Mesorhizobium shangrilense: one gene and its partner. The protein of the gene in region 1 binds, or shares a complex with, the protein of each later gene. Links are inferred from orthologs where the notes say so. Each region holds a gene or a part of one and is shown on either strand. Other genes may lie near its edges.

The links.
Region 2: the proteins of PD284_RS23090 (region 1) and dnaN are in contact, whole or in part, in a cryo-EM structure (PDB 8GIZ), measured with the Escherichia coli proteins. The link is inferred for Mesorhizobium shangrilense from one-to-one orthologs.

What each region holds. Positions count from the first base shown.
Region 1 is NZ_JAQGPN010000001.1:4,770,101-4,782,001, reverse strand. What follows is about bases 200-3,176. They hold PD284_RS23090 (DNA polymerase III subunit gamma/tau), read left to right. Parts: upstream 200-754; coding sequence 755-2,599; downstream 2,600-3,176. Other genes in these bases: PD284_RS23085 (YbaB/EbfC family nucleoid-associated protein), read left to right, coding at 2,609-2,932; PD284_RS23100 (HIT domain-containing protein), read right to left, coding at 200-365. In the rest of the region: more of PD284_RS23100, read right to left, coding at 1-199; PD284_RS23080 (cell wall hydrolase), read left to right, coding at 3,221-4,168; recombination mediator RecR, read left to right, coding at 4,247-4,852; PD284_RS23070 (hypothetical protein), read left to right, coding at 5,081-5,539; PD284_RS23065 (lytic murein transglycosylase), read left to right, coding at 5,845-7,032; PD284_RS23060 (GNAT family N-acetyltransferase), read left to right, coding at 7,043-7,522; PD284_RS23055 (hypothetical protein), read left to right, coding at 7,615-8,073; PD284_RS23050 (LLM class flavin-dependent oxidoreductase), read right to left, coding at 8,085-9,083; PD284_RS23045 (AI-2E family transporter), read right to left, coding at 9,144-10,301; PD284_RS23040 (LLM class flavin-dependent oxidoreductase), read right to left, coding at 10,368-11,426; PD284_RS23035 (DUF6481 family protein), read left to right, coding at 11,656-11,901. UniProt on the Escherichia coli protein: Part of the beta sliding clamp loading complex, which hydrolyzes ATP to load the beta clamp onto primed DNA to form the DNA replication pre-initiation complex.
Region 2 is NZ_JAQGPN010000001.1:18-3,770, forward strand. What follows is about bases 827-3,723. They hold dnaN (DNA polymerase III subunit beta), read left to right. Parts: upstream 827-1,664; coding sequence 1,665-2,783; downstream 2,784-3,723. Other genes in these bases: dnaA (chromosomal replication initiator protein DnaA), read left to right, coding at 827-1,426; recF (DNA replication/repair protein RecF), read left to right, coding at 2,828-3,723. Also shown: more of dnaA, read left to right, coding at 1-826; more of recF, read left to right, coding at 3,724-3,753. UniProt on the Escherichia coli protein: Confers DNA tethering and processivity to DNA polymerases and other proteins. Acts as a clamp, forming a ring around DNA (a reaction catalyzed by the clamp-loading complex) which diffuses in an ATP-independent manner freely and bidirectionally along dsDNA.

The DNA of each region.
Region 1 (11,901 bases):
GGCTCACGCAGGCCGTGGCCCCAGACGGGGCCGGGCCAGCCCGGATCGCCCTCGTTGCGGGCGATGACGTGCACATGGAGCTGGCGCACGATGTTCCCGAGCGCGCCCGTATTGATCTTCGCGCAGGCGGTCGCCTTCTTCAGACCCTGCGCCACGAGATTCGTCTCGAAGGTCAGCATGGCCTGGTCGAGCGGCGTCAGGTCGTGCACCTCCTCGATGCCCGGCCGCTGGGGCACAAGGACCAGCCAGGGCCAGCGCCGATCGTTCATCGCGCGCAACTCGCACAGGCCGAGCCACATCACGTGCTCGCTGTCGGCTTCCAGCCGTCCGTCAAGTTCGAAACCGGTTTTTTTGCCCGTCAGCATGGCGTTTCCAGTCCGAATACTTGTTAGGAATGCTTGCGCTCCCGACGAAGCTAGAATGTGGTTTGGCGTCCCGCAAGCATTCATTCGCCCTCGGCTTTCCCGGATGGCGGATTCTCGCGTCATCGGGCTTCTTGGCGTCTTGCCCTCTTGCATTTCGAAAGCAGATTGCCGATATGCGACTCGGGAGGTTGGTGGTGGACGCTCCACTCGCCAACCGGGTCAGGTCCGGAAGGAAGCAGCCCTAACGAGCCCCGGAACGGGTCATTGTTCCAGCCTCCCGCCTCATCGTCCTTCATGCGGAAATGGCGCCGCCACGTTGACGGCCAGTCTCGTCATGGGCGACACTCTGGTCCTGCATCGGGCCGTGCCGTTTGGAAGAGACAGGGCGAATGAGCGACGCCGGCAGCATCGACAAGGGAAAGGCCGCCGGCGCCTACCGCGTGCTCGCGCGCAAGTACCGCCCCTCCAATTTCTCGGAACTGATCGGCCAGGAGCCGATGGTCAGGACGCTGACCAATGCCTTCGCGACCGGCCGCATCGCGCAGGCCTGGATGCTGACGGGCGTTCGTGGGGTCGGTAAAACGACCACTGCCCGCATTCTCGCGCGTGCTCTCAATTACAAGACGGAGAGCCTCAGAAAGCCGACCGTCGATCTCTCCGTGCCGGGCGAGCATTGCCAGGCGATCATGGAAGGCCGCCATGTCGACGTGATCGAGATGGACGCCGCCTCGCATACCGGCATCGACGACATCCGCGAGATCATCGAGCAGGTTCGCTATGCGCCGGTGTCCGCGCGCTACAAGGTCTACATCATCGATGAGGTGCACATGCTCTCGACGCAGGCCTTCAACGGCCTGCTGAAGACGCTCGAGGAGCCGCCGCCGCACGTCAAGTTCATCTTCGCCACCACCGAGATCCGCAAGGTCCCGATCACCATCCTGTCGCGCTGCCAGCGCTTCGACCTCCGCCGCATCCCGGCGGACGTCCTGGTCGGTCACCTGAGGAATATCGCCGCTCTCGAATCGATCGATTTCGAGGATGAGGCGCTCGCCATGATCGCACGCGCGGGCGAAGGGTCGGCGCGCGATTCGCTGTCGATCTTCGATCAGGCGATCGCCCACGGCGCAGGCAAGGTCACCGCCGAGGCGGTGCGGGCCATGCTGGGGCTCGCCGATCGCGCCCGCATCGTCGATCTGTTCGAGAAGCTGATGGTCGGCGACATCGCCGCGGCGCTCAACGAATATCGCGCGCAATACGATGTCGGCGCCGACCCGGCTGCGGTGCTGACCGATCTCGCCGAGTTCAACCATCTGGTGACGCGGCTGAAATTCGTGCCTGATGCAGCGCAGGATTCCTCGATTTCCGAGGAGGAGCGGCGGCGCGGCGTCAAATTCGCCGAAAAACTCTCCGTTCGCGTGCTGTCGCGGACATGGCAGATGCTGCTCAAGGGGATTCCCGAAGTGCAGTCCTCGAACCGTCCGGTGAGCGCCGGCGATATGGTGCTGATCCGCATCGCTCACGCCGCCGACCTGCCGACGCTCGACGAGGCGCTGAAGTCGCTGGACGATGCGCCCGACGGCGCGACGTCCGCACCGACGCGTCCGACGACGCCTTCATCCGCGCCGCCGTCCAATGGCGGCGGCCTGGCCTCGGCGGTTTCGCAAGCGCGGATGGCCTCGGCCGGCTCCGCCGCGCCCGCCATGCGGCTTGTCGAGACGCAACCGGTCGAGGAGGCCGATGCAGCGGTCGCCGCTCCGGCCCAGGCGGCGGCGCCGGCGCCGCAAGCCCTGCCGAATCCGGCGTTCAGCGGCATCCGTTCGCTTTCCGATATCGCCGAACTGGCCGACCAGAACCGCGACATGGCGTTCAAGGTTCTGGTGAAGCGCTGCGTGCGTCCGGTTCGCATCGAGCCAGGCCGCATCGACGTCAGCCTGACCGACGAAGCGCCGCGCAACCTGCTCAACGACCTCGGCACCAAGCTGCAGGCCTGGACCGGCGCGCGCTGGGTCGTTTCGCTGTCGCGCGAGGAGGGCGGCAAGACGCTCGCCGAGGAGGAGAACCACCGCCGCGAGACGGCCTTCATGGATGCGCGCAGCGACCCCGCCGTCGCCGCCATCCTGTCGCAGTTTCCCGGCTCCAAGATCATCGACGTGCGCATTCCGACCGCTGCGGAATCGGAAGGCGCGGAAACTGACGCGGCTCCCGATCCGGAGCCGGACGAAGACGACGAATAGGAGTTCGACATGAAGGACCTTCTCGGCCTGATGGGCAAGGCGAAGGAGATGCAGGCCAAGTTCCAGGCCATGCAGGAGGAGATCGCTTTGCTGGAGGCGACCGGTCAGGCCGGGGGCGGCCTCGTCAGGGTGACGCTCACCGGCAAGTTCGAGATGAAGAAGCTGGACATCGACCCCTCCCTTTTCAAGGAGGACGAGGTCGAGATCCTCGAGGACCTCATTCTCGCCGCGCACAACGACGCCAAGGTCAAGGTCGAGGAGACCATGCAGGAGAAGACCAAGGCGCTGACGGCGGGTCTTCCCATCCCGCCCGGAATGAAGCTGCCGTTCTGATTATGGCGGGCTTCGCCGGGATGCGATGCCTTCCGGCAGCAAAAATGGCGGGGCACAGCGTCTTGTTCCTCGCCCGGCCAACGGCGCGCGATCGCGCCTAAGTTCTTGTTATCCCGGACACTTCTAAAAAGGTGCCCGTGGGTCAACGAACCTTCCAGACAGATCGTACCGAAACATTAACCACGTTCGGGCCATGATTTCGCCCGAAAGCGGCTGGAACCTGCCGGCCGGGGAAATCGGAAGTCTGGAATGAATAGCTTGACGCGCGGCCCTGTGCCGAGAGTCGCCATGTTCGTCGCGCTTGTCGCGATTGCCGGCTGCACGCAGAGCGCGTCGAATGTCGGCGGCAACTTCACCAGCGCGCAGTCGATGGTGTCGCCTGGTCGCACGCATGCCTATCGTGCAAGCGCGCGGGAGCGCGAGTGCCTGGCGCGCGCCATGTTCTTCGAGTCCAACCGTTCGAGCCGCGACGGCCTGGTGGCTGTGGGTTCTGTCGTCATGAACCGCAAGGATACCGGCAAGTGGGGCGACGACATCTGCGAGGTGGTTGGCGCCAAGCGCCAGTTCGCACCGGGTGTGCTGTCGCGTCCCATGAAGTCCGAGGCGCTGCCCGACGTCATGGCCGCCGCCGACGCCGTGCTGAAGGGCGAGCGACATCCCAAGGTGCATGAGGACGTCATGTTCTTCCACACCGCGGGGCTCAAGTTCCCCTACAAGAACATGCACTACACCACCGTTGCCGGCGGCAATGCCTTCTACGAGAAGCGCAGCCGCAAACAGGACCGCCTTCCAAGGCCCGAGAACGACGTGATGCCGGGCGTCGAAACCGTGATGGTCGCCCAGGCTGAACAGCCGCCGGCCGCCCTGCCGCAGGCCGCACCCGTCGCCGTCGCCGGTCGGCCGACGCCGGAGCAGGAGGTGCAGGTCGCGTTTGCCGGCGACACGCCATCACAGAGCGGCCGTGAGACTGCGATCGTTCGGCAGGCGGCCTTCGTGGAAGAAGATGCACTCCCGGTCCATCCGGCCGTTGCGCAACTGCCTGACACCATGGCGATAACTCCCACTTCGGTGGCGGCGGTGCTCGGTGCGGCGGACGCAGGCACAATCGACGCGCCCTCGTCGGAGCGTTTCGGCGGCGATACCGTTCAGCCAGCCTATTCAAACCCGGGCAGCGGAAACGATGGCTGGAGCGACGGATCGGGAATTCTCGGCAAGCTGGTCGTCCGGTCCAACTAACGGTCGCGTCAGGCGCGACCTGCCGCCCATGGCTCCTGATCACTACTCGCGTCCTGCTATTCGATTTATAGGACATCCATGTCCAAGCGAATCGCCGGCCCCGAAATCGAGCGTCTGATCCAGCTTCTTGCCAAGGTGCCGGGGCTTGGGCCGCGCTCGGCCCGCCGCGCCGCGCTTCACCTCATCAAGAAGAAGGAAGCGCTGCTGCAGCCGCTCGCCGGCGCCATGGCCGATGCAGTCGAGCACGTGAAGGTCTGCTCGAATTGCGGCAATATCGACACCGTCGATCCCTGCACCATCTGCATCGATCCGCGCCGTGACCCTGAAATGCTGATCGTCGTGGAGGACGTCGGCGATCTTTGGGCGCTGGAGCGCGCAGGCGCCATGAATGCGCGCTTCCACGTGCTGGGCGGCACGCTGTCGCCGCTCGACGGCGTCGGCCCCGACCAGCTCAACATCGCCCGGCTGATCGCGCGCGTTGCCGAGGGCGGCATCCGTGAGGTGGTTCTCGCGGTCAACGCCACCGTCGAGGGCCAGACCACGGCACATTACATCACCGACCAGCTTTCGGATTTCGAGGTCAAGGTGACGCGGCTGGCGCATGGCGTGCCGGTCGGCGGCGAACTCGACTATCTGGACGAAGGCACTCTGGCCGCTGCGCTGAAGTCGCGGACAGCATTCTGATCGCTCCGCTTGCTCCCGGTTAAAGGGAGGTCTGCACTTGTGTGCCGAGTGTTGCACGCTGGCCAGCCCGTGTGGGCCGTTTCCGCGTTCGTTGTGTCGACCCGGCAGGGGCGACAGGGACCGGCGTTAACCCACGGCTGCAATGTGCAACCTCTGCGTCCATAAATCTGCTATCCTGTACCCGCGATCGAATGTGAGAATTCGACACCAGCCACGAGGGGAGAGCAAATGCGCTCGTTGAAATGTGGTGTTGGTATTATGCTCGTCATACTGGTCACCTCCAATTCGTCGGCGATTTCGCAGGACAGATCCGACACGTACAAACCGCGCCTCAGCGACATGATGGCTGCGATACAGGTGCGCCACTCGAAACTCTGGTATGCGGGCAGCCTGCTGAACTGGCCATTGGCCGAATATGAGCTGGAGCAGCTCGATGCCAGCCTCGAGGAGGTGGCGCGGCTCTACCCGGACATGCCCGGCGAGGGCCTCGCGGAGACCCGGAGGCTCATGACTGTCGTCGGCGAAACCGTCAAGGCCGCCAGCGTCGAGCAGTTCGAGGCGGCTTTCACCGAGCTCACCGACCGGTGCAACAGCTGTCACGTGGCGGCCGACCGCCCCTTCATCAACATCCGGAAGCCGACCTACCCGTCGCCCTACAGCAACCAACTCTTTGCACCTGAGCAGTAACGGCGCGCGTCAATCGTTCTTCCTGCCTGTTGCCGCGGGGCGCGCGACGCTACGGCCTGCGTCCGGCCGCAGTGCGCTTGCGTTCGCTGTCCCTTTGCCGCGCCAGCCTCTATAGTCATCCTATGCCCAAACAGATCGACGATTTCAGAACGCCTCTCCGCATCATCTCCGACATGCTCCTTCCCGACCAAAGGCGGGTACGGGACTACGGGCGACCGGGGTATCCGCGGCAGGACAGGGCGGAGCGGCGGCGCGCCCGCGGCGTTTTCTGCCGCTTCGTTCTCGCCTTCGCGCTGCTCGCCGGCATGCAGGTTCCCGCGTCCGCCGCCAGCGTCGAACAACTCTTCCGCACCTGGCTGGAAACCGATCTCTGGCCCGAGGCGAAGTCCAACGACGTCTCCCGCAGCACCTTCGATGCGGCGTTCGCGGGGGTCACGCCCAATATGAAGCTGCCCGATCTGGTGATGCCAGGGGAGAAGCCCAAGACGCCGAAGAAGCAGCACCAGGCCGAGTTCGGCTCGCCCGGCAACTATTTTGCGGACAAGACGATCTCTGCCGTCGTCTCCGGCGGCCGCCAGCGCGCCGGCCAGTACGGGAAGACGCTGTCTGCGGTGGAAAAGCGGTACGGCGTTCCCGCAGGCGTCGTCCTCGCGATCTGGGGACGGGAATCCGGCTTCGGCGCGGCCAAGATCCCCTACAATGCGTTCGAGGTGCTGGGCACCAAGGCTTTTCTGGCCACCCGCAAGGACATGTTCCGCAAGGAAGTGCTCGCGGCGCTCCAGATGGTCGAGCAGGGCCGGGCGACGCCGGCGCAGATGAGATCCTCCTGGGCGGGCGCGCTCGGCCAGCCGCAGTTCCTGCCGACGTCCTTCCTGCAGCACGCAGTCGACTTCGACGGCGACGGACGCGCCGATATCTGGAACTCCGTCCCCGACACGCTGGGCTCGATCGGCAACTATCTTGCGCACTACGGCTGGGTGAAGGGCCGCGACTGGGGCTTCGAGGTCACCGTGCCCGATTCCGTCTCCTGCGCGCTCGAGGGGCCGGATCAGGGGAAAAAGATCTCCGACTGGGCGAAGATGGGCGTCGCGCGGGTCAACGGAAAGCCGTTTCCGGCCCATGAGGCGCGCGCCGAGGGTTTTCTGCTGATGCCGGCCGGCCGCAACGGGCCGGCGTTCATCGTCACGCCCAATTTCTACGTGCTCAAGGAATACAACGAGAGCGACCTCTATGCGCTCTTCGTCGGCCACGGCGGCGACCGCATCGCGGGCGGCAAGCAGTCGTTCGCCGGGCAATGGGGCAAGGTCGGCGGCCTCTATCGCTCGGACATAGCGGAGATGCAGCGCAGCCTGGAGAAGCTCGGCTACGACGTTGGCGGCGCAGACGGCCTGCCGGGCTTCAAGACTCGCCGCTCGATCGGCGACTGGCAGGCGAAGAACGGCCAAGCGGCCACCTGTTTTCCGGACCGCGAACTGGTCGAAGCGCTGGGATAGGAGCACGGCGATGATCAAGGGCTCGCTGCGTATGCGCCGCGTTCTGGACGGGACGGAGCCGCCTCCGGTCTGGCCGGACGGCATCTCCGTGCGCACGCTCGGCGGCGTCGACGACGCGAGGCCCATGCACGCCTTGCTTCTCGCCACCTACGGGGAGGGGAACGAAGACCTGTTTCCGTCCTTCGAGGACTGGTGGAGCAGGGTGGGCGGCGACCCGGAATTTGACGCGGCGCTGTGCTTCCTCGCCTTCGACCGCGCCGGCGGGCTGGCTGGCGTCGCTCAGTGCTGGACCAGCAATTTCCTCAAGGATCTCGCCGTTCGGCCCGACATGCGCCGGCAGGGCCTTGGCCGCGCCCTCCTGCTGCAGGTCTTCGCGGCGTTCCGCGCCAGGGGCGCGACGCACGTCGACCTGAAGGTGGAGGCGAACAACGAGGCAGGCCGGCGTCTCTATGCGCAGGCCGGCATGATCGAAGTGCCCTGGGAGGGGTAGGCGGCCCTGCATTGCCATGACCGATGTCTCCTGACGTCGGGCTGTCAGGAGCCCTGCGCTAGAAGCCGGCGATCAAGCCATGGGAGGCCCGGATGAGCAGCGCATCGGATTTCGATTTCCTGATCGGCGACTGGAACATCGCCAACGAGAAACTGGTCGAGCGGTTCGCCGGAAGCAGTGAGTGGCAGCATTTCGATGCGTCGACCTCTTGCCGCAAGATCCTGAACGGCGCCGGCAATCTGGATGAAATGACCTTGCCCGGCAGCGATTTCGTCGGCCTGTCGCTGCGCGTCTTCAATCCAGTTGACGGTCAGTGGTCGATCCATTGGGTGGACAATGACCGACATCGAGTGCTGGAGCCTATGGTGGGCCGGTTCGAGGGTGGCGTTGGACTCTTCTATGGCGGCGAGGAGCATGCGGGCCGCGCCGTTCTGGCCCGGTTCCGCTGGAACGCTTCCACAGATTCACCACGCTGGGAACAAGCTTTCTCCGACGATGGCGGCGAAACCTGGGAGACCAACTGGGTGATGAACTTCTCGCCTCGTAGATGAGGTTCAGCCGCCTACGCGTCGGTCAAGGCCCGGTGCGCCTCCATGAGGATCTCAAAGGAGCGTTTGCGCGCTGCGTGGTCGAAGATCTGGGCAGTCACCATCAGTTCGTCGGCGCCGGTGCGGCGCACGAAAGCGTCCAGTTCCTGCCGCACCCGGTCCGGCGATCCTACGATGGAGCAGGAAAGCGCATGGTCGAGCATCGTTCTGGCTGCCGGATCGAGACCGGCGGCGTAGTTCTCCACCGGTGGCAGCAGCTTGCCGGGGCGGCCGGACCTGAGATTGACGAAGGCCTGCTGCAGCGAGGAAAACAAGAGCCGCGCCTCGGCGTCCGTTTCCGCGGCGAAGACGTTCAGGCCGAGCATCAGATAGGGTTTTGACAGGCGCTCCGACGGCTGGAAACGCGAGCGGTAGATGTCGATCGCATGCTGCATCTCGGCGGGGGCAAAATGCGAGGCGAAGGCGTAGGGGAGGCCGAGCATCGCCGCGAGTTGGGCGCCGTAGGTGCTCGATCCTAGCACCCAGACCTCGACCTCCTCGCCTTCTCCCGGAACCGCCCGGATGCGCTGGCCCGGTTCCGCCGGCGCGAAGTAGTTGATGAGCTCGACCACGTCCTGCGGAAAGCTGTCGACGTCGCCCTGCAGGTGACGGCGCAGCGCGCGGGCGGTCGCCATGTCGGTGCCGGGCGCGCGGCCGAGCCCGAGGTCGATGCGGCCGGGGTGGAACGCGGCGAGCGTGCCGAACTGCTCCGCAATGACCAGAGGCGAATGGTTGGGCAGCATGATGCCGCCTGCGCCGACCCTGATCCGTGTCGTCGCAGCCGCGACATGCGCTATCACCACGGATGTCGCGGCGCTGGCGATGCCGGGCATGTTGTGGTGCTCCGCCAGCCAATAGCGATGGTAGCCCAGCGCCTCGACGTGGCGGGCAAGGTCGACGGTGTTGGCAAGGGACTGCGCGGGGCGGCTGCCTTCCGGGACGGGCGACAGGTCGAGTACGGAAAGAACGGTCATGCTGGCCCCCGGAGCGGATGTCTCATCCGGATATAGGGATCGGCTCCGCGCATACCAGTCTCAGGCCGCCGCGGCAGGCGTGGCAGGGTTGGGTTCGTCCTCCTCGTCGACCGAGGTTTGCTGCGCCGAGAGGAAGTTGCCGATATGGCGCAGGCGGTCGAAGTGGTCGCAGAACACCTTAATCACGACCAGCAGCGGCACCGCGATCAGCGCGCCGATGAACCCCCACAGCCAGGACCAGAAGGCGACAGCGATGAAGATCGCCACCGCATTGATCTCCAGCCGCCGGCCGACGACGAGCGGCGTGACCAGCTGTCCCTCGACGACGTTGCAAAAGATTACGTAGGCCGGCGCGAGCAGCGCATAGGCCAGCGTGTCGAATGTGATGAGTGAAATCGCCGCGACAACGATGATGGTAGCGGCGGCTCCGATATAGGGCAGGAAATTGAGCAGCGCCGCCGCAATGCCCCAGATGGCGGCGTTGGGAACGCCAATCACCCACAGTCCCGCTCCGATCGCCATGCCCAGTCCGCCGTTGATCAACGCCACGGTCAGCAGATAGCGCGAGATTTCGCGCTCGACGTCGTAGACGACGCGCAGCGCCCGCTTCTTTTCGCTGAGCCGGGTGAATGACTGGATGATCTTTTCGTAGAACATCGTGCCGGAGGCGAGCAGGAACAGCGAGAGCACGAAGGTGATGGCCGCGGACGTGCCTGCAGAAAGCAGGTTGCCGGCCGCCTGCGATACGATGCCGGGCTGCGCCACGACCACCTTCTGGACGCCCGGTTCCTCGGTCGCGCTGGTTGCCTTCTCCACCTGCTCGGAGACCTCCATGACCTTTTCGAAAGGGTGCCTGATCTCGGCCAGCCGCTCGGCGACCCGCCGGCCGATGCTGGGCGCGTCGTTAACCAGGGCGATGACCGGGCCGCTGAGGAAGTAGCCGGCAATGCCGATCGTGCCGACGGAGAAGAGCACGAGAAGGGTTGCCGAGAGGGGCGCCGGCACGCCGCGCTTGCTGAGGAAGCGCACGACAGGGGTGAGCATCAGAGCCAACAGGAATGCGAGGATGACCGGCATGAAGAAGTCACGCGCGAAATAGAGCGCGTAAACCAGCGTGAACAGGAAGATGCCCACCAGGCAGAAGCGGGCGAAACGCCATTCCACCGGAACTGCCGGTGCGCCGTTGTCGTCACCGGCTCCGAGGTGATTTTCCTTCATGTCGAGACCCTCAACCGGCGCGCGGCGCGCCGGTTGAAACAACGGCAGTCGGCGAAAAGCGTTCCCTTATGCGCCTGCCGGCTCCGCGCCCTTCGCCGCCTGCACCTCGCGGCGAACGATCGGCGCGACCCTGGTACCGTAAAGTTCGATGGCTTTCATGATCTTGGCGTGGGGCATCACGCCGATCGCCATCTGCAGCAGGAAGCGGTCGTTGCCGAACAGCTTGTGCTGGGCCACGATCTTCTCGGCGACAGTCTCGGGATCGCCTACGAACAGCGCCCCTCGCGGGGAGCGCGCCTGGTCGAAGTGGGCGCGCGACGTCGGTCCCCAGCCGCGCTCCCGGCCGATCCGGTTCATCACTTCGGCTTGGGGTTCGTAAAAGTCGTCGGCAGCCTGCCCGGTGGTCTCGCCCACGAATCCGTGCACGTTCAGGCTGGTCGCGAGCTTCTGCGGATCGTGCCCGCTTCGCCGCGCCGCCTCTCGGTAGAGCTGGAACAGCGGCGCGAAGCGCGCAGGCTCTCCGCCGATGATGGCAAGCGCGAGCGGCAGCCCGAGCTGCGCGGCGCGCACGACAGATTGCGGCGTTCCGCCCACGGCGATCCAGATCGGCAGCCTGTCTTGATAGGGGCGCGGATAGACGCCACGATCGTGGATGGGCGCCCTCATGCTCCCGGACCAGGTGACGTTGACGCTGTCGTTGAGCTTGAGAAGCAGGTCCAGCTTTTCGGCGAAGAGTTCGTCATAGTCGCCGAGATCGTAGCCGAACAGCGGAAAGCTCTCGATGAAGGAGCCTCGCCCGGCCATGATCTCGGCGCGCCCGCCCGACAGCAGGTCGAGCGTCGCGAACTGCTGGAAGACGCGCACCGGATCGTCGGAGGAGAGCACGGTCACGGCGCTGGTCAGCTTTATCCGCTTCGTACGCTCCGCCGCCGCGGCCAGGATGACGGCCGGCGCCGAGGCGGCATAGTCGGGACGGTGATGTTCTCCGAGGCCGAACACGTCGAGGCCCACCTGGTCCGCCAGTTCGATCTCCTCCATCAGGTTACGCAGCCGCTGGTGGGGGTCGATGGCGTCAGGACCCGGTGTCACGCTGACGTCGGCGAAGGTGTAGAGACCTAGCTCCATGGCGAAATGATCCTCGGATGCGCTGGCTGCTAAGTAAGATGGGCGAGGATTGTTCGCCAGTCGCGCCCCGATGAGCGCCCCTGCCTGATCAGGATTGTCGAAGTTGGCCGACTTGTTGCGTTTCATTGCCGCAACACAGTGCAAAATTGCCCCGAATGGGCGCTTCCCGGCTTGAACTCTAGCGGTCGATTAGTATGTAAGCGACGCGAAAACATTCAAGGACGTCACATTGGCAATTTACAGGGAAAAGGACTTCGCCGAGCGGCGCGGCTCGGCGAACGAAGCGAAGCGGGCATTGCTGGATAAGTTCAAGGCGCGTCCCGCGGCCGACGACCCGGCGGTGATCGCTCGCCAGGCCGAGCGCAAGGCCATCCTGGAGGCGCGCGCTATCCGTGAGGCCGAGAAGGCCCGCCTCAAGCAGGAGCGTCTCGCCCGCGAGGCTGCGGAAGCCGAGGCGCGCCGCCAGGCAGAGGAA
Region 2 (3,753 bases), 4.8 Mb from region 1 along the record:
GAAGGCGCAGCTGAAGGCTCAGCTTGGCGCGGAAGTCTATGCGAGCTGGTTTGGCCGCATGAAGCTCGACGAGGCCTCCAAGGGCCTGGTGAGGCTTTCTGTGCCCACGGCGTTCCTGAAGACCTGGATCAATAGCCACTATCTCGACGCCATCTCCAATCTGTGGAAGCGCGAGGATCCCTCGGTCCTGCGGATCGAAGTCATCGTACGCAGCGCCACGCGCCAGCTTAAGGTCGCACCGGAGACCGAGCCGTCCTTCCGCAAGGCGGCTCATCAGGCCCAGACGGCGATCGCCAGCGGCACGCTGCCGGCCAACCGCAACGAACGTACGGCGCCGGCGCGCCCGGCGGTCAGCGAACCCCAGCAGAAGCAGAGCGTGCTCGGTTCGCCGCTGGACCAGCGCTACACGTTCGAGTCCTTCGTCGAAGGCCCCTCGAACCGCGTGGCGTTCGCAGCGGCCCGCGCCGTGGCGGAATCCGGCTCGAATGCAGTGCGCTTCAATCCGCTGTTCCTCCACGCCTCCGTCGGCCTCGGAAAGACGCACTTGCTGCAGGCCATCGCGGCTGAAGCGCTGCGCAACAACCCGAAGGGCCGCGTTGTCTACCTGACGGCGGAATATTTCATGTGGCGCTTCGCCACCGCGATCCGCGACAACAATGCGCTGACGCTCAAGGAGCAGCTGCGGGACATCGACCTGCTGATCATCGACGACATGCAGTTCCTGCAGGGCAAGTCGATCCAGCACGAGTTCTGCCACCTGATCAACATGCTGCTCGACAGCGCCAAGCAGGTGGTCGTGGCCGCCGACCGCCCGCCGGCGGAGCTGGAATCGCTCGAGCCCCGCGTGCGCTCGCGCCTGAACGGCGGCGTCGCGCTCGAGATGGCGGCGCCGGACTATTCGATGCGCCTTGCCATGCTGAAGCAGAGGCTGGCGAGCGCCAAGGCCGATGACCAGTCGATGTCGATCGGCGAGGACATCCTCCATCACATCGCGCAGACCATAACCGGCAGCGGACGGGAGCTCGAAGGGGCGTTCAACCAGTTGCTCTTCCGGCAGTCCTTCGAGCCGCAGATCACCATCGACCGTATCGACGAGATCCTAGGCCACATCTACCGCGCCGGCGAGCCCAAGCGCGTCCGCATTGAAGACATCCAGCGCATCGTGGCGCGCCACTACAACGTCTCCAAGACCGAGCTTCTGTCGAACAGGCGCACGCGCACCATCGTCAAGCCGCGCCAGATCGCCATGTATCTTTCGAAGGTGATGACGCCACGCTCGCTTCCGGAAATTGGCCGGCGTTTCGGCGGGAGGGATCACACCACGGTGCTCCACGCGGTCCGCAAGATCGAGGACCTGTCCGGAGGCGACAACACGCTAGCTCAGGAGCTGGAACTCCTGCGCAGGCTGATCAACGAGCAGGCCTAGCAGCCAGCCGTGCGCATCGACCAGCAAGCTGGCTGGAGCTAGGCCGGGGATAGATGCGGCGGACCGCCCGCCCCCGGCGGGTGTTATCCCCAGGCCGCCCGCGGCGCGATGCAAATCAGCGCCGCGGGCTTGCGTTTCCTGAGCATTTCCTGTCAGTCTCTGCCGGAATTCAACTGCTTTAAGCCGTTTGCGGCTGTCCGATAGGGACAGGCGCTGGCGATCGAACCCGAGCCTTGTCATGCGTGTTGTCCTCGAACGCTCCAACCTCCTGAAGTCCCTAAGCCACGTTCATCGTGTCGTGGAGCGGCGCAACACGATCCCGATCCTGTCGAACGTCCTCCTCAACGCCGCGGGCGCCAGCCTGGACCTGAAGGCGACCGACCTCGACCTCGAGATCACCGAGGCGATCGCCGCAGTGGTGGAACAGGCAGGCGCGACGACCGTCCCTGCGCATCTGCTCTACGACATCGTGCGCAAGCTCCCCGACGGTGCGGAGGTGATGCTGAAGACCGACGACGACGGTAACTCGATGACTGTCATCTCCGGCCGGTCGAGCTTCCGTCTGCAGTGCCTGCCGCAGTCCGACTTCCCGGAACTGACCGCCGGCTCGCTCTCCCACACCTTCCGCCTGGAATCGGCCTCGCTCAAGGCGTTGATCGACAAGACCCAGTTCGCGATCTCGACGGAGGAGACGCGCTACTACCTCAACGGCATCTACCTGCACACGCTGGAGATCGGCGGCCAGCTGAAGCTGCGGGCCGTGGCGACCGATGGCCACCGCCTGGCGCGTGCGGAGATCGAGGCGCCTGCAGGCTCCGAGGGAATGCCGGGCGTCATTATCCCCCGCAAGACGGTCAGCGAGTTGCAGAAGCTGGTCGACGACCCGGACGTCGTGGTGACGGTCGAGCTTTCCGACACCAAGATCCGCCTCACCATCGGCAGCGTGGTGCTGACGTCCAAGCTCATTGACGGCACTTTCCCGGACTACCAGCGCGTCATTCCGACCGGAAACGACAAGCAGCTGATCCTCGACCGGCAGACCTTTGCCCAGGCCGTGGACCGCGTGTCCACGATCTCTTCGGAGCGCGGGCGTGCGGTGAAGCTGACCATCGGCAACGGTCAGGTGACGCTTGCCGTGAACAATCCGGATTCCGGCAGCGCCACCGAAGAGCTGGCCGCCGACTACTCGTCAGATCCGCTCGAAATCGGCTTCAACGCGCGCTACCTGCTCGACGTGGCCGCCCAGCTTTCCGGCAGCGAGGCCAAGTTCATGTTGGCCGACGCCGGATCGCCGACGCTGATCCACGACACCGCGGACGAGCGCGCGCTCTATGTGCTGATGCCGATGCGGGTGTAGCGCGCCGTATCCGGCGCATGCCCAGCAGCACATCGGCCAGCCTCATGGACCCGCAACCTTATCTGAGCCGGCTGCAGCTCACCGACTTCCGCAACTACGCCCATCTGGCCGTCACGCTGCGTCCGGGGCCGGTCGTGCTGACCGGCGAGAACGGCGCCGGCAAGACCAATCTTCTCGAGGCAGTCTCCTTCCTGACGCCCGGCCGCGGCCTGCGCCGCGCCACCCTCGAGGAGATCGCCCGTGAGGGCGGCGGACCGGGATTTGCCGTCCACGCACGTCTGGAAGGGCCGTTCGGCGACTGCGAGATCGGCACCGGAACGGCTGGAAACGCCGCCGGCGAAGGCGGACGCAAGGTGCGCATCAACGGTGCGACGGCCCGATCGGCGGACGAATTGCTGGAATGGCTGCGGGTGGTGTGGCTGACGCCGGCCATGGACGCGCTCTTCGTCGGGCCGGCAGGCGACCGCCGCCGCTTCCTCGACCGGCTGGTGCTGGCGGTCGATCCGCTCCACGGGCAGCGCGCACTCGACTACGAGAAAGCCATGCGCGGGCGCAACCGCCTGCTCGCCGAAGAGCAGCGGGACGGCGCATGGCTCGACGCGATCGAGCTGCAGATGGCGGAGACCGGTGTCGCCATAGCCGCCGCGCGCGCCGAGATGGTGCGCCTGCTTGCCGCGATGATCGCCAAGCTGCCCGACGACGGACCCTTCCCGCATGCCGACATCGAACTGGCCGGCACGCTGGAAGCGGAAATCGGCTCTCTGCCGGCGGTTGAGCTGGAAGAGCGGTTCCGCGAGGCGCTGGGGCGCGGGCGGGAACGCGACCGCGCAGCCGGACGAACGCTGGAAGGCCCGCACCGCTCGGACATACTGGTGCGCCATCGGCCGAAGGACATGCCGGCCGCGCTCTGCTCGACAGGCGAGCAGAAGGCCCTCCTCGTCGGCCTCGTGATCTCGCACGCGCGCTTCTG